DNA from 4 places in the Streptomyces sp. MUSC 14 genome. Region 2 is predicted to be linked to each of the others. Evidence: riboswitches for the same ligand, from Rfam matches in the RefSeq annotation. Region 2 holds a riboswitch; each other region holds the start of a gene.
What was found. Region 2 has a riboswitch for cyclic di-AMP ahead of BIV25_RS00690 (NlpC/P60 family protein). Riboswitches for the same ligand answer to the same signal wherever they lie in the genome.
Positions count from the first base shown of each region.

Region 1: another riboswitch for cyclic di-AMP. It lies ahead of BIV25_RS25065 (transglycosylase family protein); the one in region 2 lies ahead of BIV25_RS00690 (NlpC/P60 family protein).
Region 3: another riboswitch for cyclic di-AMP. It lies ahead of BIV25_RS25800 (M23 family metallopeptidase); the one in region 2 lies ahead of BIV25_RS00690 (NlpC/P60 family protein).
Region 4: another riboswitch for cyclic di-AMP. It lies ahead of BIV25_RS18465 (transglycosylase SLT domain-containing protein); the one in region 2 lies ahead of BIV25_RS00690 (NlpC/P60 family protein).

Region 1 covers NZ_MLYN01000038.1:93,583-98,894, reverse strand. The annotation lists gene BIV25_RS25070 (transglycosylase family protein) at 1-1,081, shown strand, start outside; cyclic di-AMP (ydaO/yuaA leader) riboswitch at 1,264-1,438, shown strand; gene BIV25_RS25065 (transglycosylase family protein) at 1,443-2,162, shown strand; gene eno (phosphopyruvate hydratase) at 2,499-3,785, shown strand; gene BIV25_RS25055 (septum formation initiator family protein) at 3,909-4,385, shown strand; gene BIV25_RS25050 (DUF501 domain-containing protein) at 4,458-5,006, shown strand; gene BIV25_RS25045 (Ppx/GppA phosphatase family protein) at 5,003-5,312, shown strand, end outside.
Region 2 covers NZ_MLYN01000005.1:146,595-151,906, reverse strand. The annotation lists gene BIV25_RS00705 (C40 family peptidase) at 1-728, opposite strand, end outside; gene BIV25_RS00700 (hypothetical protein) at 1,204-1,557, shown strand; gene BIV25_RS50180 (hypothetical protein) at 1,535-1,819, opposite strand; gene BIV25_RS00690 (NlpC/P60 family protein) at 1,987-3,183, opposite strand; cyclic di-AMP (ydaO/yuaA leader) riboswitch at 3,191-3,363, opposite strand; gene pcrA (DNA helicase PcrA) at 3,575-5,312, shown strand, end outside.
Region 3 covers NZ_MLYN01000039.1:47,878-53,189, reverse strand. The annotation lists gene BIV25_RS25800 (M23 family metallopeptidase) at 39-1,064, opposite strand; cyclic di-AMP (ydaO/yuaA leader) riboswitch at 1,072-1,239, opposite strand; tRNA gene BIV25_RS25795 (tRNA-Met) at 1,568-1,641, shown strand; gene BIV25_RS25790 (dihydrofolate reductase family protein) at 1,716-2,849, opposite strand; gene BIV25_RS25785 (MarR family winged helix-turn-helix transcriptional regulator) at 2,932-3,468, shown strand; gene ribA (GTP cyclohydrolase II) at 3,619-4,287, shown strand; gene BIV25_RS25775 (DHA2 family efflux MFS transporter permease subunit) at 4,290-5,312, opposite strand, start outside.
Region 4 covers NZ_MLYN01000027.1:119,703-125,014, forward strand. The annotation lists gene BIV25_RS18455 (outer membrane lipoprotein carrier protein LolA) at 1-19, opposite strand, end outside; gene BIV25_RS18460 (polyprenyl synthetase family protein) at 347-1,357, opposite strand; cyclic di-AMP (ydaO/yuaA leader) riboswitch at 1,937-2,117, shown strand; gene BIV25_RS18465 (transglycosylase SLT domain-containing protein) at 2,122-2,625, shown strand; gene BIV25_RS18470 (HAD family hydrolase) at 2,700-3,506, opposite strand; gene BIV25_RS18475 (FAD-dependent oxidoreductase) at 3,657-4,895, opposite strand; gene BIV25_RS18480 (ATP-grasp domain-containing protein) at 4,946-5,312, opposite strand, start outside.

The DNA of each region.
Region 1 (5,312 bases), on a different contig from region 2:
CCCCCGTCAGGCTCCGGCCCTCCTCGTCGCGGCCGGCGTGACCGGCTCCGCCATCGCCCTCCCGCTGCTCGGTGCCGCGAGCGCCCACGCGGCCGACGGCACCACCTGGGACAAGGTCGCCGAGTGCGAGAGCGGCGGCTCCTGGAGCCAGAACAGCGGTAACGGGTACTACGGCGGTCTCCAGATATCGCAGGACGACTGGGACAAGTACGGCGGCGCGCAGTACGCCGACAGCGCCGACCAGGCCAGCCGCAACCAGCAGATCGCCGTCGCCGAGAAGATCCTCGCCGCCCAGGGCACCAAGCCGTGGACCATGTGCGCGCTGACCGCCGGGCTGACGTCCGACTCGGGTTCGGTCGACGTCGACACGGGTGTCGGTAGCTCCGGGAACTCCGGCAACGGCAAGGGCTCGGGTGATGACTCCGGATCGACGGACAATTCCGACTCGTCCGGCCTGTCGGACTCGTCCGGGGCCGATTCGGGCTCCGGGGACGGGTCGGGCTCCCGCTCCGGCTCCGACGCGGGCGCTTCCTCGGACGCCGGTGCCACGCCCGGGCCGAGCGCGAGCGATGGGAACGGCAGGGGGGCGGGTGCGTCGCACGGCTCCAAGGGGGCGGACGGCCATAAGTCCGACAAGGGTGACAAGGGCGGCAAGGCTGGTGCATCCGGTTCCGGCGGTTCGACCGGTTCCTCCGGCGGCGGGGGCGCGCAGGGCGAGGACAGCTCTCCGAGTGCCACCCCTGGAACCGACGAGTCGGACGATTACGGACAGGGTGCCGGTTCCTGGAGCCTGGTCGACACGGGGGCGCTCAGCAGTGGCGGGCGTCACCGCGGCGGAAGCGCGGACGAAAGCGTGACAAACGGTCAGGATGCCGCGTCCCCGGGTCGCCATGCGGGCCGTGAGACGGACACCTACACGGTCCGCGAGGGTGACACGCTCGCCTCCATCGCCGACTCCCTTGGCGTCGACGGCGGATGGCGTGCGCTCTACGACGGCAACAAGAAGGTGGTAGGGGCCGACCCGAACCAGATCACTGCCGGTCAGACCCTGGAAGTTGGTCACGAAACGGACGCGGAGTAGGGCGAGTTGGCGCCCCGCTTGATCGCTAATGTCCGTTTTGGCGAAAGTGTGGGATGAGTCTCAGAAGCCCTGATCGTCTTTGAAATTCCGTCGATCGCCTGTCTACGGTCAGGACCGCTCGTCACCACGAGCCCCGGCTGCCGCAACGCCGAATCCTGCCAGCGGCCGTCCGGGAACAGTCGTCGCGTCAAGCGCCGTAGGCAGGAGCGGGGGACCCAAGGTAGGTGCTGGGACCGGCAGTTGATGCCGGAACCGGCTTGGGGTGGAGCCGCAGGCCCGCGAAAGCGGGCGTGCGGCCGGGCAACTCAACCGGCCCGAACCCGACAGCTCACCTCGCAGGCGTCGGTGAGGGGATCGATCCATGCTGTTTTCCGGCAAGGGCAAGCACCGCCGTCCGTCCAAGACCGTCCGCGTCGTCGCGCTGGCCGGTGTCACCGGTGCCGCCGTCGCCGCTCCGCTGATGGCGGCCGGCAATGCCTCCGCCGCCACCGCCTCCGAGTGGGACGCGGTCGCCCAGTGCGAGTCGGGTGGCAACTGGTCCATCAACACCGGCAACGGCTTCTACGGCGGTCTCCAGTTCTCCGCCTCCACCTGGGCCGCGTACGGCGGCAGCGCCTACGCCTCGACCGCCAACCAGGCCACCAAGGCGCAGCAGATCGCCGTCGCCGAGAAGGTCCTCGCCTCGCAGGGCAAGGGCGCCTGGCCGGTCTGCGGCACGGGCCTGTCCTCCGCCGCGTACAACGGCTCCGCCCCGAGCACCGGCGCCGGCTCCACCGGCAGCAGCTCCTCCGCCGGCAGCAGCTCGTCGAGCAGCACCGCCACCCGCTCCGCCGACCAGCAGGCCGCCACCCGCTCCGCCGAGCGCACGGCCCCGAAGGCGAGCAAGACCGTCACCACCCCGACCGGCAAGAAGGTCAAGAAGGGCGACGGCGAGTACAAGGTCGTCACGGGTGACACCCTCAGCGCCATCGCCGCGAAGCACCACGTCGCCGGCGGCTGGCAGAAGCTGTTCGAGCTGAACAAGGACATCGTCGAGGACGCGAACCTCATCTACCCCGGTCAGCAGCTGCACCTGAAGTGACATCCGGCTCCGGCCGGACGCACAGCGCCCTCACATCCCCACCCCCCACACCGAGGACCCCGTGAGGGTCACCCCCGTCCCCACGGGCTCCCCGTCCCGGCGCGTGTTCCCCCGTACGCGCCGGGACGGGGCTTTCTGTTTCCCCACACTTCAGCCGGGTCTCATCGGCAGCCCCTTTTGTTCCGAGGGTGAACAATGGGTACCGTCTGCGTGTCCCACCGCGTCCACGGGGCGGTCGGTCGCGGGCCGATCCCCCGGAGACGGTTAGGCTCTAGTCGCACGGCGCCGCCGTAAGGCGCACCGCCCCGCACTTCCAGCGTCACATCCAAGAAGGAGATGCTCGTGCCGTCCATCGACGTCGTCGTAGCCCGGGAAATCCTGGACTCCCGAGGCAACCCCACGGTCGAGGTCGAGGTCGGCCTCGACGACGGCAGCACGGGTCGTGCCGCCGTTCCGTCGGGCGCCTCGACCGGTGCCTTCGAGGCCATCGAGCTGCGCGACGGTGACCCGAACCGCTACCAGGGCAAGGGTGTCGAGAAGGCCGTCCTCGCCGTCATCGAGCAGATCGGCCCGGAGCTCGTCGGCTACGACGCCACCGAGCAGCGTCTGATCGACCAGGCCATGTTCGACCTGGACGCCACCGACAACAAGGGCTCCCTCGGCGCCAACGCCATCCTCGGCGTCTCCCTCGCCGTCGCCCACGCCGCCTCCGAGGCCAGCGACCTGCCGCTGTTCCGCTACCTGGGCGGTCCGAACGCGCACCTGCTGCCGGTGCCGATGATGAACATCCTCAACGGCGGTTCGCACGCGGACTCCAACGTGGACATCCAGGAGTTCATGATCGCTCCGATCGGCGCGGAGTCCTTCTCCGAGGCGCTGCGCTGGGGTGCCGAGGTCTACCACACGCTGAAGAAGGTCCTGAAGAACAAGGGCCTGTCCACGGGCCTGGGCGACGAGGGCGGCTTCGCCCCGAACCTGGAGTCGAACCGCGCCGCCCTCGACCTCATCCTGGAGGCGATCAAGGAGGCCGGTTACGTCCCCGGTCAGCAGATCGCCCTCGCGCTCGACGTCGCCGCCTCCGAGTTCTACAAGGACGGCAAGTACCTCTTCGAGGGCAAGGAGCGCTCCGCCGCCGAGATGACGGAGTACTACGAGGAGCTCGTCTCCGCGTACCCGCTCGTCTCCATCGAGGACCCGCTGTTCGAGGACGACTGGGCCGGCTGGAAGGTCATCACCGACCGCCTCGGCGACAAGGTCCAGCTCGTCGGCGACGACCTGTTCGTCACCAACCCCGAGCGCCTCGCCCGCGGCATCGAGGAGGGCACCGCCAACGCCCTGCTGGTCAAGGTCAACCAGATCGGCTCGCTGACCGAGACCCTGGACGCCGTCGAGCTGGCCCAGCGCAGCGGCTTCAAGTGCATGATGTCGCACCGCTCCGGCGAGACCGAGGACGTCACCATCGCCGACCTGGCCGTCGCCACCAACTGCGGCCAGATCAAGACCGGCGCCCCGGCCCGCTCCGAGCGCGTCGCCAAGTACAACCAGCTGCTGCGCATCGAGGAGATCCTCGACGACGCCGCGGTGTACGCGGGCCGCAGCGCCTTCCCCCGCTTCAAGGGCTGAGCCGTTAAGAGGTAAGTCCTAGCCAGTCGTACGTACGTCCCCGTACCGGTCCCGTACCGTGTCCGGGGACGTACGCACGTGTGCAGCGTGCAAGGCACAGCGCAAGGGGAGGCGGAGAGCCAGATGGGCGCGAGGGACCGGGACCGTTTCTCCACCGCGACCAGGCTGCGGCTGCTCGGTGAGCAGACTGCGGCCCGGGTCTACCGCTCCCAGACCAAGCGGCAGGCCCGCCGCTCCCGGCTCACCGGGCGCGCGGCGCTGCTCGTGCTGGTGCTGTGCACGATGATCGTCGCGCTCGCGTACCCGATGCGCCAGTACGTCACCCAGCGCGCGCAGATCTCCGACCTCCAGCGGCAGAAGCAGCAGGCCGAGCAGCGCGTCGAGCAGCTGCGCGACCTCAAGGCGCGCTGGCAGGACGACACCTACGCCGAGCAGGAGATCCGGCGCCGGCTGCATTATGTGATGCCGGGGGAGACCGGGTACACGGTCGTCGATCCCGGCACGGCCAGGCAGTCCCGCGCCGACCTGAAGGCCGCCCAGCGGCCCTGGTACGCCAATGTCTGGGACGGGGTCGACAAGTCCGACGCCTCCGACCAGTGAACCGACGGCTCGCCCCTTCTCCACCGCCCTTTCCCCACCGTCCCTTCTGAGAAAGCCGCTCTGAAAGCAGTCATGGAAACCCCTCCGCCGCCCACTTCGCGCACCGAGCCCACCGACGCGGACGTCGAGGCCTTCAAGCAGCAGCTCGGCCGCCCGCCGCGGGGCCTGCGGGCCATCGCGCACCGCTGCCCCTGCGGCCAGCCGGACGTCGTGGAGACGGCGCCTCGGCTGCCCGACGGCACGCCCTTCCCGACGCTGTACTACCTGACGTGCCCGAAGGCGTCCTCCGCCATCGGCACGCTGGAGGCGAACGGCGTGATGAAGGAGATGACCGAGCGCCTGGCGACCGACCCGGAGCTGGCCGCCGCCTACCGGGCCGCGCACGAGGACTACATCCGGCGCCGGGACGAGATCGAGGAGCTGAAGGGCTTCCCGAGCGCGGGCGGCATGCCGGACCGGGTCAAGTGCCTGCACGTCCTGGTGGCCCACTCGCTGGCCGCCGGGCCGGGCGTGAACCCGCTCGGCGACGAGGCCCTGGCGATGCTGCCGGAGTGGTGGCGCAAGGGCACGTGCGTGACGCTCACCGAGGCCACCGAGCCCACAGAGGGGGACGAGAAGTGACGCGGGTCGCCGCCGTCGACTGCGGTACCAACTCCATCCGGCTGCTGGTCGCGGACTGCGATCCGGCCACGGGCGAACTGGTCGACCTGGACCGCCGGATGACCATCGTGCGGCTCGGCCAGGGCGTCGACCGCACCGGTCGGCTCGCGCCCGAGGCGCTGGAGCGGACGTTCGCGGCCTGCCGCGAGTACGCCGCGATCATCAAGGAGCACGGCGCCGAGAAGCTCCGCTTCGTCGCCACCTCCGCCTCCCGCGACGCCGAGAACCGCGACGAGTTCGTGCGCGGTGTGCTGGACATCCTCGGGG
Region 2 (5,312 bases):
GCCGCCGCACGCGTGTCAGGGGCCGTGGCGGACCCGGCCCGCGCCAGGGCGTCCCGGACGTCCGAGGCGGACCGGGAGGCGCGCTCCCGGGTGCCGTCGTCGCCGGTGACCTCGGACCGCTGCTGCGGCGTGAGCCGCGCCAGCAGCCGCCGGGCATCTCCGAGTCTGCCGGTGATCGCCGCCTTCTGTCGCCGCAGTTCGGCCTGCCGGGAGCGCAACGACGTCAGCTGGACGCGCGCCGCGCCGCGCAACTGCTCGATCTCCCGCAGCTGTTCGCGTACCCGGGACACGGCGGCGGTCTGCCGGTCGCCGGCCCGCTCGGCGAACGAGGCGTCGGCCAGGTACCGGTCGGGTTCGTCGGAGAGGGCCAGCTGCCAGGCGGGGGAGAAGCCGTCGGCGCGGTACTGCGCCGCGGCGAACGAACCGAGCGCCTCACGGGCCGAGTTGAGCCCGTTCTGCCTGCGAGCGGTCTCGTCGCGCAGGGCGTTGAGCCTGTGCAGGGTGGCGTCCGTCGTCTCCTTGGCGCCGTCGTACTTCTCGGTCGCGGCCTCGGCCTGCCGGTACAGCGCGTCCACCCTGGCCTTCACCTGCGCGGGTGTCGGCGGGGGCTCGGCGTGCGCCGAACCGCCGAACCCCGTCGCCGTGGCCGCGCCCGTCAGGGCGAGCGTGGCAGCGGTCCGGGCCGTGGGGCCGATCGGGCGTTGCCGGGGCTTGCGGTGCGCTGCCACCTGGACCGTCACGTCCTTCCGTGCGACTCGACACGACTCGACGGCCGAGCGGCCCGTGTGCCGCGCGGTCCGGCCGAGCGGTGCGTGCGTCCGGCGGCGGCCCGCACGGGGGAACGGGCCGCCGCCGGACCCTTCTCGGCGGTGGTGCCCGGTCGCCGCCCCTGGCCCGGGCGGCGATGGGAAGCCGGTCACCTGGGGGAGGACGCTAGGCCGGAGTGTGACGAGCAGGTAACGCAGTGTGCAGAACTGGCGTCGACAGACCAGTAAGTGACCGTATGTGATCGCACGGCCGACCCGGAGTCGATCTCTTCACACAGCGTGATGACCGATGCGCGGAAAGCGGGAAAGGCGCGAGGCGTGAGGTGCTATGGGCCGCATATATGCAAGACCGAGAGTGGGTGGCGGCCGGGCGTGGACGGCTGTGCCCGGGGCCCGGTGACTGGCGACCGAATCGCCCGGATTAGGCTCCGGCCTCATGGACGTACTCATCCATCTCTTCGTCGGCCTGCACATCATCGGCATCGCCGCGCTGCTCGGCGGCTTCCTCACCCAGATGAAGGCGATGGGCCAGGGCACGGCCCGCTTCGTCCCCGGGATGCTGCACGGCGCGCTCACCATGCTCGTCACCGGAGTGGTGCTGGTCGGCCTCAACCAGGCCGGCGACCACCACATCAACACCATCAAGATCGGTCTGAAGCTGGCGCTGCTGATCGTGATTCTCGGCCTGGTCTACGTCAAGCGTGACGAGGAGAAGGTCGAGAAGGGCGCCTTCGGGGTCGTCGGCCTGCTGACCATGGCGAACATCTTCATCGCCGTCCTGTGGACCTGACGGCCGCACGGGCCGTGCGCACCTCGGCGGCGCCGACCGCGGGCCACGCCGCCACCGCCACCCACGCCAGCACCCGCCCCGGCCACCGGAGCGACGGGACGCCCACGGCGGCCGCGACGGACAGCGTCGCCGTCGCCGTCGTCCCGATCGAGAACACCGTCGGCCACCGCCGTACGTCGTAGCAGGGCCGGAGCCGCGCCGCCCCGGCCGCCGACAGGACGACGTACCAGGCCAGGGTCGGGACGAGCAGCGCGACCGTCACCGCGCACAGTAGGTGCCGCGCAGAGCCGAGATGCCGGACACGCGCCGATGCCAGGCAGCCGTGCGGGCCGGGCTGGGAAGGGCACGCGCGTGTGGGCGTGGAAACAGCCGGTACGCGCGCGTGGCCGGGACGGCACCGGCCACGCGCGCGTGAAACCGGAGCGGAGCTCAGCCCGGGCGGACCACGCTGTGGATGATCGATTCGCCGCCGTAGTACACCGATTCCTCGCGGACGTAGGCGCCCGGCTTGGGGGCGTGGATCATCATGCCGTTGCCGATGTAGAGACCGACGTGGCTGATGTCGTCGTAGAAGAAGATCAGGTCGCCCGGGCGCGCATCCGCCAGGGAAACCGTGGTGCCGGCGTTCACCTGGTCGTACGTGGTGCGCGGGAGCGAGACGCCGGCCGCCTTCCAGGCGGCCTGGGTCAGGCCCGAGCAGTCGTAGGAGCCCGGCCCGGTGGCGCCCCACACGTACGGCTTGCCGATCTGAGCGCGGGCGAAGGCGAGGGCCTTCTCGGCCTTCGTGTCGTAGGAACTGGTCGACCCGGAGGATCCCGAGGACCCCGAAGAGGTGGAGCCCGTCGAGCCCGTGGACGTGGACCCGCCGGAGCCCGACGACGAGCCGGACGAACCGCTCTGCTGCTCGGCCTGCGCCGCGGCCTGCTGCTTCGCCAGCTCGGCCGCCTTGCGCGCCGCCTCCTGCTGCCTGGCCTGCTCGATCTGCGCGAGCCGCGCCTTCTCCTGCGCCGTCAGCTGCGAGAGCAGCTCGCGCGCGGAGGCGAGTTTCTTCTGGACGGTCGCCTTGGCCGTCTGGAGGTCCTGCTGCGAGGTGGTCAGTGTCTGGAGGCTCTCGGCGGCCTCCCGCCGCTTCTTCATCGTGGCGGCCTGATCGCCGATGTAGGCGTCGACCGCGCTCTTCTCGCGCGTGGTCAGCCGGTTCATCAGCTGGGTCTGGTCGAAGTAGTCTTGCGGGCTGTTCGCCAGCAGGAAGGTGGCCGTGCTCGGCGCGGCGGCGCCGGTGCGGTACTGGGCCGCGGCGAACGAACCCAGCTCCTCGCGGGCCTTGTTGAGGGTGTCGGTGCGGCGGGCGACCTCCTGGCGGAGGGCGTCGACGTGGCCGCGCTCCCTGCCGGTGCGCTCCTTGGCCGCGTCGTACTTCTCGGTCGCCGACTCCGCCTGCCGGTAGAGGTCGTCGACCTTCTTCTCCACCTCCTCCAGGCTCGGCCGGGTGTGGCCGGTGCTCGGGGCGGCCTCGGCGGTCTGGGACAGCATGGCTATGGAGGTGAGGGCGGCGGTGGCGAGAGCGGGGGTGCGTATACCCGACGCGGTGGTCCCGCCGGGGCGCGGCTTGCGGTGCGACGCCAAGGGAGGCGACTCCTTCCAATGGTCCGCCTACCGGGTTAGCTGTCGGGTTCGGGCGGTGGTTCGGAAGGGTTGCCCTACGGCGTCGTCCCGGACGGGAGTCGGCCGATTCACCCCAGGTTCGGTGGGTCCCCGGCTCCGGGCGCCCCGTACGGGACGGGCCGGACTCGGCGGGAGCCGCGCACGCGGCCCGACGGCAACCTAGCCAACTCGTGTGGCTAGTGTGAAGGTTGGTGCGTGATATGTCCGATACATTTTCGTGATCCGAGACGGGAATCACGTCCGTGTCATCGGGCGATTCCGCTGTGTAGGGGATGTTCGCCCCTCCGCGCGCGGGGTCTTCTTCCCGGGACGGCGACCGGTTGTCGGTGGGGCGCCCTAGACTCGGAGAGCGATGAGCAGCCTCTTTGACGACAGCTTCCTGGCGGACCTCCAGCCCCCGCGCGGGCGTGACGAGGAGCCTCCGCCGCCGCCCGAGGACGACCACGCTCCGGAGCCGCTTCCGGACGATCTGTTCGGCGGGAAGTTCGACGTGCCGCCGGACCGGGACTCCTACTACCGCGACGGCGCCCCCCGCCCCGCCCTCGACGCGGCGGCGCTGCTGGAGGGGCTGAACGACAACCAGCGCGCCGCGGTCGTGCACGCCGGCTCCCCGCTGCTCATCGTCGCCGGCGCCGGCTCCGGCAAGACCCGTGTGCTCACCCACCGCATCGCCCACCTGCTCGCCGAGCGGAGCGTGCACCCGGGCCAGATCCTCGCGATCACCTTCACCAACAAGGCCGCGGGCGAGATGAAGGAGCGCGTCGAGCAGCTCGTCGGCCCGCGCGCGCACGCGATGTGGGTGATGACCTTCCACAGCGCGTGCGTGCGCATCCTGCGCCGCGAGTCGAAGAGGCTCGGTTTCACGTCGTCGTTCTCGATCTACGACGCCGCCGACAGCAAGCGCCTGATGGCCCTGGTCTGCCGCGACCTGGACCTCGACCCCAAGCGCTTCCCGCCCAAGTCCTTCAGCGCCAAGATCAGCAATCTGAAGAACGAGCTGATCGACGAGGAGGACTTCGCCGCCCAGGCGGCCGACGGGTTCGAGAAGACCCTCGCCCAGGCCTACGCGCTCTACCAGTCCCGCCTCCGCGAGGCCAACGCGCTCGACTTCGACGACCTGATCATGACGACGGTCAACCTGTTGCGCGCCTTCCCGGACGTCGCCGAGCACTACCGCCGCCGCTTCCGGCACGTCCTGGTCGACGAGTACCAGGACACCAACCACGCCCAGTACGCACTGGTCCGCGAGCTGGTCGGCACCGTCGAGCGCGCCGACGAGAACGTCGCCACCCCGCCGGGCGAGCACGACCTCCCGCCCGCCGAGCTGTGCGTCGTCGGTGACGCCGACCAGTCGATCTACGCCTTCCGGGGCGCGACGATCCGCAACATCCTCCAGTTCGAGGAGGACTACCCGAACGCGACGACGATCCTGCTGGAGCAGAACTACCGCTCCACGCAGACGATCCTGAGCGCCGCCAACGCGGTCATCGAGCGCAACGAGTCCCGCCGCCCGAAGAACCTGTGGACCAACGCGGGCGCCGGCGCCCAGATCACCGGCTACGTCGCCGACACCGAGCACGACGAGGCCCAGTTCGTCGCCGATGAGATAGACCGCCTGGTCGACGCGGGCGACGCCAAGGCGGGCGACATGGCCGTCTTCTACCGCACCAACGCGCAGTCCCGTGTCTTCGAAGAGGTCTTCATCCGCGTCGGCCTGCCCTACAAGGTCGTCGGCGGCGTCCGCTTCTACGAGCGCAAGGAGGTCCGGGACGTCCTGGCCTACCTGCGCGTTCTCGCCAACCCCGAGGACTCGGTGCCGCTGCGCCGCATCCTCAACGTCCCCAAGCGGGGCATCGGCGAGCGCGCCGAGGCGATGATCGACGCCCTCTCGCAGCGCGAGAAGATCAGCTTCCCGCAGGCGCTCAAGCGCGTGGACGAGGCCTACGGCATGGCCGCGCGCTCCACCAACGCGGTCAAGCGGTTCAACACGCTGATGGAGGACCTGCGCACCATCGTGGAGTCCGGCGCCGGACCGGCCACGGTCCTGGAGGCCATACTCGAACGCACCGGATATCTGGCCGAGTTGCAGT
Region 3 (5,312 bases), on a different contig from region 2:
CCGCCACCGGCGCCACGATCACTCGGAAGGCGGGACGGTCAGGGGTTGAGGCCCTTGTCCCGCAGCCACGGCGCCGGGTCGACGGCGGTGGCCTGGCCGTTCGGGTGCACCTCCAGGTGCAGGTGCGGGCCGGTGACGTTGCCGGTGGCGCCGACGCGGCCGATGACGTCGCCGGTCGAGACCTTCTGGCCGACCGAGACCCCGATCGAGGACTGGTGGCAGAACCACAGCTCGGTGCCGTCGTCCAGGGTCAGGACGGTGCGGTAGCCGTAGGCGCCGGCCCAGCCGGCCTGGGTGATGGTGCCGCCGTGGACGGCCTTGATGAGCGTGCCGGTGGGGGCGGCGAAGTCGAGACCGGTGTGGTAGCCGGAGGACCACATCGCGCCGGGCTGACCGAAGGTGCCGGTGATCGTGTACGACACGACGGGCAGCGTGTACTGCTTGGCGAGCTCGGCCAGGCGCTTGGCCTCGGCGGCCTTCGCGGCGTCGGCCTCCGCCGTGGCCTTGGCGGCCGTGGCCTTGGCGGCGGCGTCCTGCTCGGCCTGGGCGGCCGCGCCGGCGGTCTGTCGCTCGGCGGCGGCGAGCCTGGCGGCGGTGGCCCGGCTGTCGGCCTTGCTCTGCTGCTGCTCGGCCTGGGCCATGATCCGGTTGCGCAGGGCCTCGCCGGCGTCGCCGCTCTTGCCGCTCTCGGTGTGCATGCCGACGTCGGAGAGCCCGGTGGCGGTGGTGGACTTCGGCGCCTCGGTGGAGCCGCCCTCGAAGAGGTGGCTCACGGAGTCCGGCAGGGAGATGGAGACCGGCGGCTTGCCGGTGTGGGCGCTGGCCATGCCGCCCGCGCCGACGGCCGCGATGACACCGACGCCGAGGACGGTGGAGCTGCGGGCGAAGCCGCCGCGCTGCTTGGCGACCCGGTGCCGGCCACGGACCCGGTCGACGGAGTCCTCGGTGGGGTTCCACTCCTCCCACGTGCCCTCTTCGGCGGGGTGGGAGCCGTAGGCGAAGGTCTCGGGCTCGTCGGACGCCGGTATGAACGGGGCTTCGGGGGCAAGCCGGTTGGACGCCACGCGGGCGTACTCCTTTCCTTCCGTCGCCTACCGGGTTAGCTGACGGGTTCGGAGCAGGAAGGTCTCCTACGCGCGTATACCGGGCGTGACTCAGTGAGTTCACGTCGGTGTCCGCGTGATTCACCCCAAGGTGGTGGTTCCCCGGTTCCCTTGCGGGATTCGGCGCGTGCGCACGGAGCCGTCTCTTGTGACGGCTGGGACGACCGCGCTGCGTTATCGAACGTTAATAGACCTGCAAGTCACTTTCCAAGCCGTTCGGCTTGATCGTTAACGTTTTCCGGCCGGACGTACCGGCCAGAACCACAGCAAACCGGTCGAGTTGGCCGACGCTCAGGAGTCTCGGCGTTTTTGATGGTGTCTCAGATGTTATGCGGACGGCGGTCGCGCGGTCACCGTCAGTGAAGAATCCATGGAAACGGGCCCGGAATCACGGGGCTGCCGGCTTCCGTGATCAAGCGGTGTGCGAGCTGCCCCTCGCATGGGGTACTCTTGAGACACAACGACGCGGGGTGGAGCAGCTCGGTAGCTCGCTGGGCTCATAACCCAGAGGTCGCAGGTTCAAATCCTGTCCCCGCTACTGAAGACTCAGGGCCCGGAATCCACTGGATTCCGGGCCCTGAGTGTTGTGCGCCCCCGAAGGGGCGCGGCGGCTCACCGCACCAGATGCCCGTTCGGCGCCTTGGCCTGCGCCTCGTACTCCGGCATTACGACCACCTCGGCCCCGGCCTGCGCCAGAATCCCGCTGCCGTCGGCCGCCGCGACGAACGTGTCCGGCTCGCGCCATGCCGTCACCACCCTGCGCACTCCCGCCCGCAGGATCAGCTCGGCGCACGGCGCGGGCCGGGACGCGCGGCGGGCGCACGGCTCCAGGCTGCTGTAGACCGTGGCGGCGGCCAGCCGCGGGTCGGCCGGGTCGATCTTGGCCAGCGCCGCCTCCTCCGCGTGGACCACCGGGTCGTCCCCCTCGCGCGAGTGACCGCGCGCCAGCTCCGTGCCGTCGGCCGCGACGACCACCGCGCCGACGCTGAACGCCGTCTTCGAGGGCGGGCACAGCGCGGCGAGCTCGCAGGCGATGCGCAGCCAGTGACGGTCGGCGGCGGCGGGGACGGCTCCGGTGCCGGGGGCGGTGGGCTCGTAGCGCATGAGGACGACGTCCTCGATCCGGCGGGTCTCGGTGAGGCGGAGGCGGCCGGACTGGTACGCCCCCGGGCCGAACAGCCGCGGGGCGGCCGGGTCGCCGACGAGCAGCGGGGCGAGGACCAGCTGGAGTTCGTCGGCGAGACCCTGCCGCAGGAGCTGGGTGTGGACCGTGCCGCCGCCCTCGACCATCAGGCGCCGCACACCGTGCACGACGTACAGGTGCTCCAGGAGCGCCCGCCAGTCGAGGTCGGGCCCGAGCGGGACGACCTCGGCACCGTCGCCGAGGAGGCGTGCGGCGCGCTCGGCACCGGCGTCGGTCGTGTAGACGACCTTCGCCCCGCCGGTGTGCCAGAACCTCGCGGCCGGATCGAGGTCGCCGGAGACGGTGACAGTCACCTTGAGGGGGTATGCGGGCCTGCCCGCCGCGATCCGGGCCGCGCGGCGCTCGGCCGAGTTGACCAGCAGCCGCGGGTTGTCCGCACGGATCGTGCCGGCGCCGACGAGGATGGCGTCGGACGCGGCCCGCACCTCGTCGACCCGGTCGAAGTCGGCCGGGCCGGACAGCAGCAGTCGCTCGGGGCCGGTGTCGTCCAGGTAGCCGTCGAGAGAGACGGCGGCGGACAGCAGCACATACGGGTACGACATCGGGCGCACTCTCCCTGCGGGTCTGCGAGGTCTGCGGAGCGGGACTCTTGGTTCAAGTTTGAAACAAACCTACACTGGCGGCATGACGACCCGCTGGCTCAGCCCCGAGGAGCAGCGCGCCTGGCGCGCGTACATGGCCGCGACCCACCTCCTGGAGGACGCGATGGACCGGCAGCTCCAGCAGGACGCCGGCATGCCCCACCTTTTCTACTCGGTGCTGGCCAACCTGTCCGAGGCGCCCGAGCGACGGCTGCGCATGACCGATCTCGCCGAGACGGTGAAGATCACGCGCAGCAGGCTGACGTACGCGGTGACCCGGCTGGAGCGGGACGGGCTGGTGCGCCGGGAGGACTGCCGCTGGGACAAGCGCAGCAGCATCGCCGTACTGACGGACGAGGGGATGGCCGTGCTGGAGCGTGCGGCGCCCGGGCACGTCGAGACCGTGCGTGGCACCCTCTTCGACCGGCTGACGCCCGCGCAGGTGGGGCAGCTGGAGGAGATCTTCACGAGCGTCGCGCGGGGACTGCAGGACGAGGACGCCGAGGCCGGCACGGGGGATGTGCCCTGGCGGCGCCGGTCGTCGTGTCCGTCGTCCCAGCCGCCGCCCGCCTCCTCGTGAGTCGCTGCGATGCGCCGAAAAGCGCCGGGAAGCGCTGTGAACCGCTGTGAATCGCTCCCGGATTCAATTGCTTTAACTTTTAAGCATGAGGTAGGGTCCCTGACGTACAGCTGCTTCAAATCTGAAGCAGCAGCCTCCGGAGGGACCCGCATGCCCGACACCCCCGCCGCCACGCCGCGCGCCCGCGTCCGGGTACCGCTGCGCTTCCACGACGGCTACAGCGTCGACGCCGAACTCGTCACCTTCCACGGCCTGGCCGACGGCCAGGAGCACGTCGCCGTCGTCCTCGGCGACCCGGCCCCGGGCTCCGTCCCGCTGGTGCGGCTGCACTCCGAGTGCCTCACCGGCGACGTCTTCGGCTCCGCCCGCTGCGACTGCGGCCCCCAGCTGCGCGAGGCGGTCGAGCGCATCGCCGACCGGGGCGGAGTACTGCTCTACCTGCGCCAGGAAGGCCGCGGCATCGGCCTCTACAACAAGCTCGACGCCTACGCCCTCCAGGACCAGGGCCTCGACACGTACGAGGCGAACGCCGCGCTCGGCCTGCCGGAGGACGCCCGCGACTACACCGCCGCCGCGCAGATGCTCGCCGCCCTCGGCATCGGCGAGCTGGACCTGCTGTCCAACAACCCCGACAAGGCCGAGCAGTTGAGGGCACTGGGCGCCGTCGTCCGGGACCGGGTGCCGACCGGCGTCTTCACCACCGCCCACAACGTCCGCTACCTGCGCGCGAAGGTGCTCCAGACCCAGCACACGCTGCCGCTGGCCGAGCTGACGGACCGGACGGAACTGTCGGGGCTGACGGAGCGGACCGCGGGCTGACCTCATGGCCGGCGGCGGCCGGGGAGACACAGGGCCGGCAGAGCGGAGAGGGCCAGCAGAGCGGCCGCCACCGCGTAGGTGATCCGGAAGCCCGCCGGATCCTGGCCCACCGCGCCCAGGACCACCGAGAGCACCGCCGTGCCCACCGACGCCCCGAGCTGCGAGTTGATGCTGAGCGCGGTGCTCGCCGCGGGCATCCGGTCCACGGGCAGGTCCCGGCTCGCGGTCGTCATCGTCGGCATCAGCACCATGCCGATACCGGCGCCCGTCACCATGGCCGAGGCGACGAACCGCCAGGTCGCGACCCCCGGCACGCCCGTCTGCCAGGCCAGCAGCGCCATCCCGAGGGCGGCGAGCGCGATGCCGGCCGGCACGAGCCGGCGCGGCGCGGCCCGGTCGACCCACCGCGCCGCGAGCTGCATCGCCGTGCCGACGACCAGCCCGGTCGGAGCGCCCAGCAGCCCGGCCGCCGTCGCGCTCAGGCCGCGCTCCTGCTGCCAGTACAGCGGGCCGAGCAGCGCCGAACCGAAGTAGCCGCAGGTGAACAGGGCGAGCGTGGCGATGCCCGCGGCGAAGGTGCGGTCGCGCAACAGCCGTAGGTCCAGGAGGGGTTCGCTGACCGTCAGCGCCCGGCGGACGAAGGCGGCCGTCAGGGCGGCGCCCGTGAGGGCGGGCAGCAGGGCGCCGGTGGCGGTGAAGTCGCCGCGCTCGCCGCCCCGGGCCAGGCCGTAGAGCAGCAGGGCGAGACCCGGCGAGAGCATCAGCAGGCCGGGGACGTCCAGGCGGGCGGCGGCGCGCGTCGCCGCGTCCGGTTCGTCGCGCGGCAGCAGCCGCAGCGCGAGGGCCAGGGCGACGAGGCCCACGGGCAGGTTCACCAGGAAGATCCAGTGCCAGGACGCGGCGTCGACCAGCCAGCCGCCCAGCATCGGGCCGACGACCGGCCCGACCAGGATGGGCAGCCCGCCGACGGCCATCGCGCGGCCGAGCCGGCGCCGGTCGGCGACCCTCAGCACCATCGTCATCGC
Region 4 (5,312 bases), on a different contig from region 2:
CGGATTCGTACGGTGCCATGTGTGCCTTACCTCCGTCGTCGGCGGCGGCTGTCCTCACGCTGGTCCACCCTGAGCCGCCATTCTCACCCGAATCGGTGAGGAGTGGTGATGTCCGTGTTCCCCATCTCACCAAATCGGCCATGAGGAAGCGTCAGACCACGGAGCCAACTCCGTGTACGACTGCGGTATGACACCCAGGGGTGACGGCTGCCGCGACCCCTAGGGGGCGTGCCCGGCTGTACGCCAGGTCGTGGACACGTCAGCCGCTGTGCCGCGGGGACGGTCCGGCACGCTGCCGTGGGACCGGAACACCGTCCTGGACCGGCCCGCCGTCGTGTCCAGGGACTCAGCCCGCGCGGTGCACCACGGCGTCGCACAGCTCCAGCAGAGCCGCCTTGGCGTCGCAGTCCTGCAGCGGCGACAGCGCGGCCCGGGCCTCCTCGGCGTAGCGCACGGTGTCGCGGCGGGCCTGCTCCAGCGCGGGGTGCGCGCGCAGGGCGGTCAGGGCCTCGGCGTGCCGGGCGTCGTCGGTGAGGTCGGAGTCCAGCAGCTCGCACAGCGCGAGGTCCTCGGGCAGCCCCAGCCGGGCCGCGCGCTCGCGCAGCCGGAGCACGGGCAGCGTCGGGATGCCCTCACGCAGGTCGGTGCCCGGGGTCTTGCCGGACTCGTGCGAGTCGGAGGCGATGTCCAGGACGTCGTCGGCGAGCTGGAAGGCGACACCGAGCCGCTCGCCGTACTGGGTGAGGACGTCGACGACCGTCTCGTCGGCGCCCGACATCATCGCGCCGAACCGGCACGAGACTGCCACCAGCGAGCCGGTCTTGCCACCGAGTACGTCCAGGTAGTGCTCGACCGGGTCACGGCCGTCCGAGGGGCCCGCCGTCTCCAGGATCTGGCCCGTGACCAGCCGCTCGAACGCGAGGGCCTGCACCCGGACCGCCTCGGGCCCGAGGTCGGCGAGGATCTGGGAGGCGCGGGCGAAGAGGAAGTCACCGGTGAGGACCGCGACGGAGTTGCCCCAGCGGGTGTTGGCGCTGTCCACACCGCGCCGCACGGCCGCCTCGTCCATGACGTCGTCGTGGTACAGCGTGGCGAGGTGGGTCAGCTCCACGACGACGGCCGACGGCACGATGCCCGGCGCGTGGCGGTCGCCGAACTGCGCCGCGAGCATCACGAGCAGCGGCCGGAACCGCTTCCCGCCGGCCCGTACGAGGTGCTGCGCGGCCTCCGTGATGAACGGGACCTCGCTCTTGGTGGCCTCGAGCAAGCCTTCCTCGACAGCCGCCAATCCGGCCTGGACATCGGCTTCGAGAGCCTGGTCCCGCACGCTCAGCCCGAACGGCCCGACGACGGTCACGAGGGGTCTCCTGTCTGCTGGTGTCTGCTGGCGATTACACGGTTTGTCGATAGGTCGCTGCCATCACTCAAGTCAGCGTATCCGGTCCTGTTTCGATCACCGATAGCGCCCACCGGTCCAGCACAGGCGGTATTGGATCATGACCGGCTTGTTTTCGATCAGACGATAAGAGCGGACATTTATTGACTTATAGGATGCTACGCACTTTGTCGCACACCGAGGAGCGAGCGGAGTAACACCTCCACCCCGGCCCGCCCCCTCACCTCCCCTTCACGTCCCCCTCTACGACCTGCGCCACTCGGAGCGCGAGTCTGTTAAATCCCTTATGCACACTCTATGGCGATTTGCTCCTTCGTGACTTGAGTCACGGGGGCCGACGTCCACCCATCGATGGCCGGTCCATCCGTTCCCCTTGCCTCGCGGGGGAGTTGAGGATTGGCAACCGCAAAGGATCAAGTGCCTCATAGGGCGCACTTCAAGGTCAAACGGGACGTTGTGTGATTCCAGCACTTGTTCCCGACATGTGCTCTCGCATACGTTCCGGCTCGCCGGGCGGACGCCGAATCCTGCCGCCGCCCGCACCACCATCCGCGAACTCATTCGTACGGCAGGAGCGGGGGACCCAGGTAAGTCGCCGGACCGGTCGGCACACGCCGCACCGGAACGGCTAGGGGTGAAGCCGCGCCTTCCCGCGAAGGCACGGCCGGGCACCTCCCCGCCCGAACCCGACAGCTCACCTCGCAGGCGACGGAGAGGAACTCCCCATGTCCGCTGCCGCTCAGCATCGTCGTACCCGCACCAGCCGTCTCCTGCGCACCCTCGCCGTCGCCGGCACCGGTGCCGCCGTCCTCGCGATGCCGCTCATCGGTGCCACCAGCGCCTCCGCCGCCACCAGCACGCCCTCGCCGACCGCCACGACCACGTCCCTCGTGAACGCCTCCGGGTACACGAACACCCTCGACGGCTGGATCCGCGAGTCCCTCTCGATCATGGCCCAGAAGGGCATCCCGGGCTCCTACAACGGCATCTACCGCAACGTCATGCGGGAGTCCTCCGGCAACCCGACGGCCATCAACAACTGGGACTCCAACGCCGCCGCCGGCATCCCGTCCAAGGGCCTGCTCCAGGTCATCGACCCGACCTTCCGGGCCTACCACGTGACCGGCACCGCGCTCGACCCGTACGACCCGGTCGCGAACATCACCGCGGCCTGCAACTACGCCGCCGCGCGCTACGGCTCGATCGACAACGTCCACAGCGCGTACTGAGACACCGCGGCCCTGACGCGGCCCGGTGGGGGACCGTCCGAGACCCGGCTGACCTGCGCGCACCGATGCACCGGTCAGCCGGTCGGAAACAGTCTTTCGAGGACGACGGCGACGCCGTCGTCCTCGTTCGACATGGTGATCTCATCGGCCAACGCCTTCAGTTCGGGATGCGCGCCGGCCATGGCGACCCCGTGCCCGGCCCAGTCGAACATCGGGATGTCGTTGGGCATGTCCCCGAACGCCAGCGCCTGTCGGGCGCCGACGCCGAGCCGCTCGGCGGCGAGTGCCAGCCCGGTCGCCTTGGTCACCCCGGACGGCTGGAGCTCCACGGTCCCCGGCCCCGACATGGTGACCGTCGCGAGCGAGCCCACCACCGCGCGCGCGACAGCCGCCAACTCGTCGTCGGACAGGGCGGCATGGCGCAGCAGCACCTTGCTGATGGGCCTGCGCCACAGCTCGTCGCGCCGGCCGACCCGTACCGAGGGAAGGGTCGGGTGCGGCATCCGGTAGCCGGGCTCGATCAGCGTGAGCCCGTCGACGCCGTCCTGGTCGACGGCCGCGTAGACCTGCCCCACCTCGGCCTCGATCTTGCCGAGCGCCTCCTCGGCCAGCTCCCGGTGCAGCCGGACCGACCACAGCAGGCGCCCGCTTCCGGCGTCGTAGACCTGCGCGCCCTGCCCGCACACCGCGAGCCCCGTGCAGCCGAGACGCGCGAGCAGCGGCCGTACCCGAGGGGCCGGGCGGCCCGTCACCACCAGATGCCGGGCACCGGCCCGCGCCGCCCGTGCGAGCGCGGCGAGCGACCGGTCGGAGACCGTGTCGTCGCCCCGCAGCAGCGTTCCGTCCAGGTCAGTGGCGATCAGTGCGTATGCGGCTGCCATGATCAGAGAATACGGACGCGGGGCCGGTCCGACTCACCTTGCCGTACTGCGTACTTACGTGCTCATCACCCCCAAGTGGAGCCCGCAAACCGCCTGATGACGCTGCCGCAGACCCGGAATACGCCGCCGCCCCCGGATACGGCCGCTTCGTCAGCCGTGGGCCGCCGCCAGGTGCCCTGCCAGGCGCGGCGAGGCGAACTCCGTGCCGCACACGAAGCGCATCACCGGGCCGTACGACGACGCCGCCGGCAGGCCGGTGAAGTACAGGCCGGGGACGGAGGAGACGAAGCCGGGGCCGAGCCTCGGCGCGCCGCGGCTCACGGCGAGCCGGGTGCGCAGGCCGTGGCCGAGGAAGTCCATCGCCGCGATGTCGACGCGGTAGCCGGTGGCCGCGATGAGGTGGTCGGCGGTGAGCCGTTCCGTACCGTCGGCAGGGTTCCCCGCGCGCGGGGAGGTGCCAGGGCGGGAGAACGTGCGGACCGTGAGGACAGGACTGCCGTCCGATGCCTCCGCGCGGACGATCCGCTCGACTTCCTGCACCTGTACGGCGCTGTCGAACCGCTCGCGCAGCCACCAGGCGCCGAGCGGTCCGAGGACCCGGCGGGCCAGGTAGTGACGGGTCGGCTCGGGCAGGTGGCGGTAGGGGTGCGGGTAGTAGCTCAGCGCCCACAGCGACCAGGCGCGGCCGAAGGGGGATGCGGGACGCAGCCTCGGCTGCTCCCAGGGCGGCGCGCCGAAGGCGACCCGGCCGCGTCCGCGCGCGACCACGCGCACGCGTGCGCCGGCTTCGGCGGCGAGCGCGGCCGTCTCCAGCGCGGACTGGCCGGCCCCGACGACGATCAGCTCCCGGCCGGTGAACCGGCCGAGGTCGTGGTGCTGGGAGCTGTGCGAGAGCGGGCCGGACGCGGAAGGCCCGTCGGACGCCGCGCCCGCGAGTTCCGGCGGAAGGTGGGCGAGGCCGGACAGGCCGGTGGCGACGACGACCGCACGCGCGGGGAACAACTCTCCCGAGTCCAGCTTGATTTCGAAGCCACCGCGCGGGTCCCGGTCGACGGACACGACCCGTACCCGCTCCAGGCCGGGCAGCAGCTTCTGCTGGAACCACTCGCCGTAGGCGACGAAGGTCTCCACGGGGATGATGTCCTCGTCGGTCACCAGACGGCGGATCCCGGCCGCGGCGCAGTAGTCGGCGAGCGTGTGGCCGGGCTGCGGGCAGTCCAGATTCGACGCGGCGGGTGTCGACTTCAGGAGCATGCCCTCGGGCATGTGGGCGCGCCAGCTGACCATGGGGTCGCCGAAGACGCGGACGGGGATGCCGCGCGCGCGGAGATGGGCGGAGGTGGACAGGCCGAACGGCCCGGCCCCGATGACTGCAACCGGTCGAGTCACGAAGTCCCTCCCCAGGACACGGTGCGCCACTCTTGTCTCGGTGGCTTTGCCTACTTCGTGGAGGTGCTGCCGCCGCGGCGGTTGGTCCGCCACAGCTGATAGAGGTGCTTCGCGCCCGGGCGCACGAACCGGGCGAGCATCGTGAGGAACGGCAGCGGGTCGTCACCCGCGAACCAGGCCAGCTCCGTCCCGCTCGCCTTCGCCGGCGCGTGCGGCGTCGTGTAGCCGCTGCGGCGGTAGGCGAGGAGGGCGGGCAGGTCGATGTTCTCCACGACGTAGCGGTGGCCGGCGCGCTGTTCCCCCTCCGGTACGGCGCGGCCGGTCAGGTGCAGGTGCAGGGCGCGGACCACGTCCACCCCCGACTCGTTCTCGAAGAGCCGGAACTGGGCGCCCATGCGGGGGTTGAAGTCCAGGAGT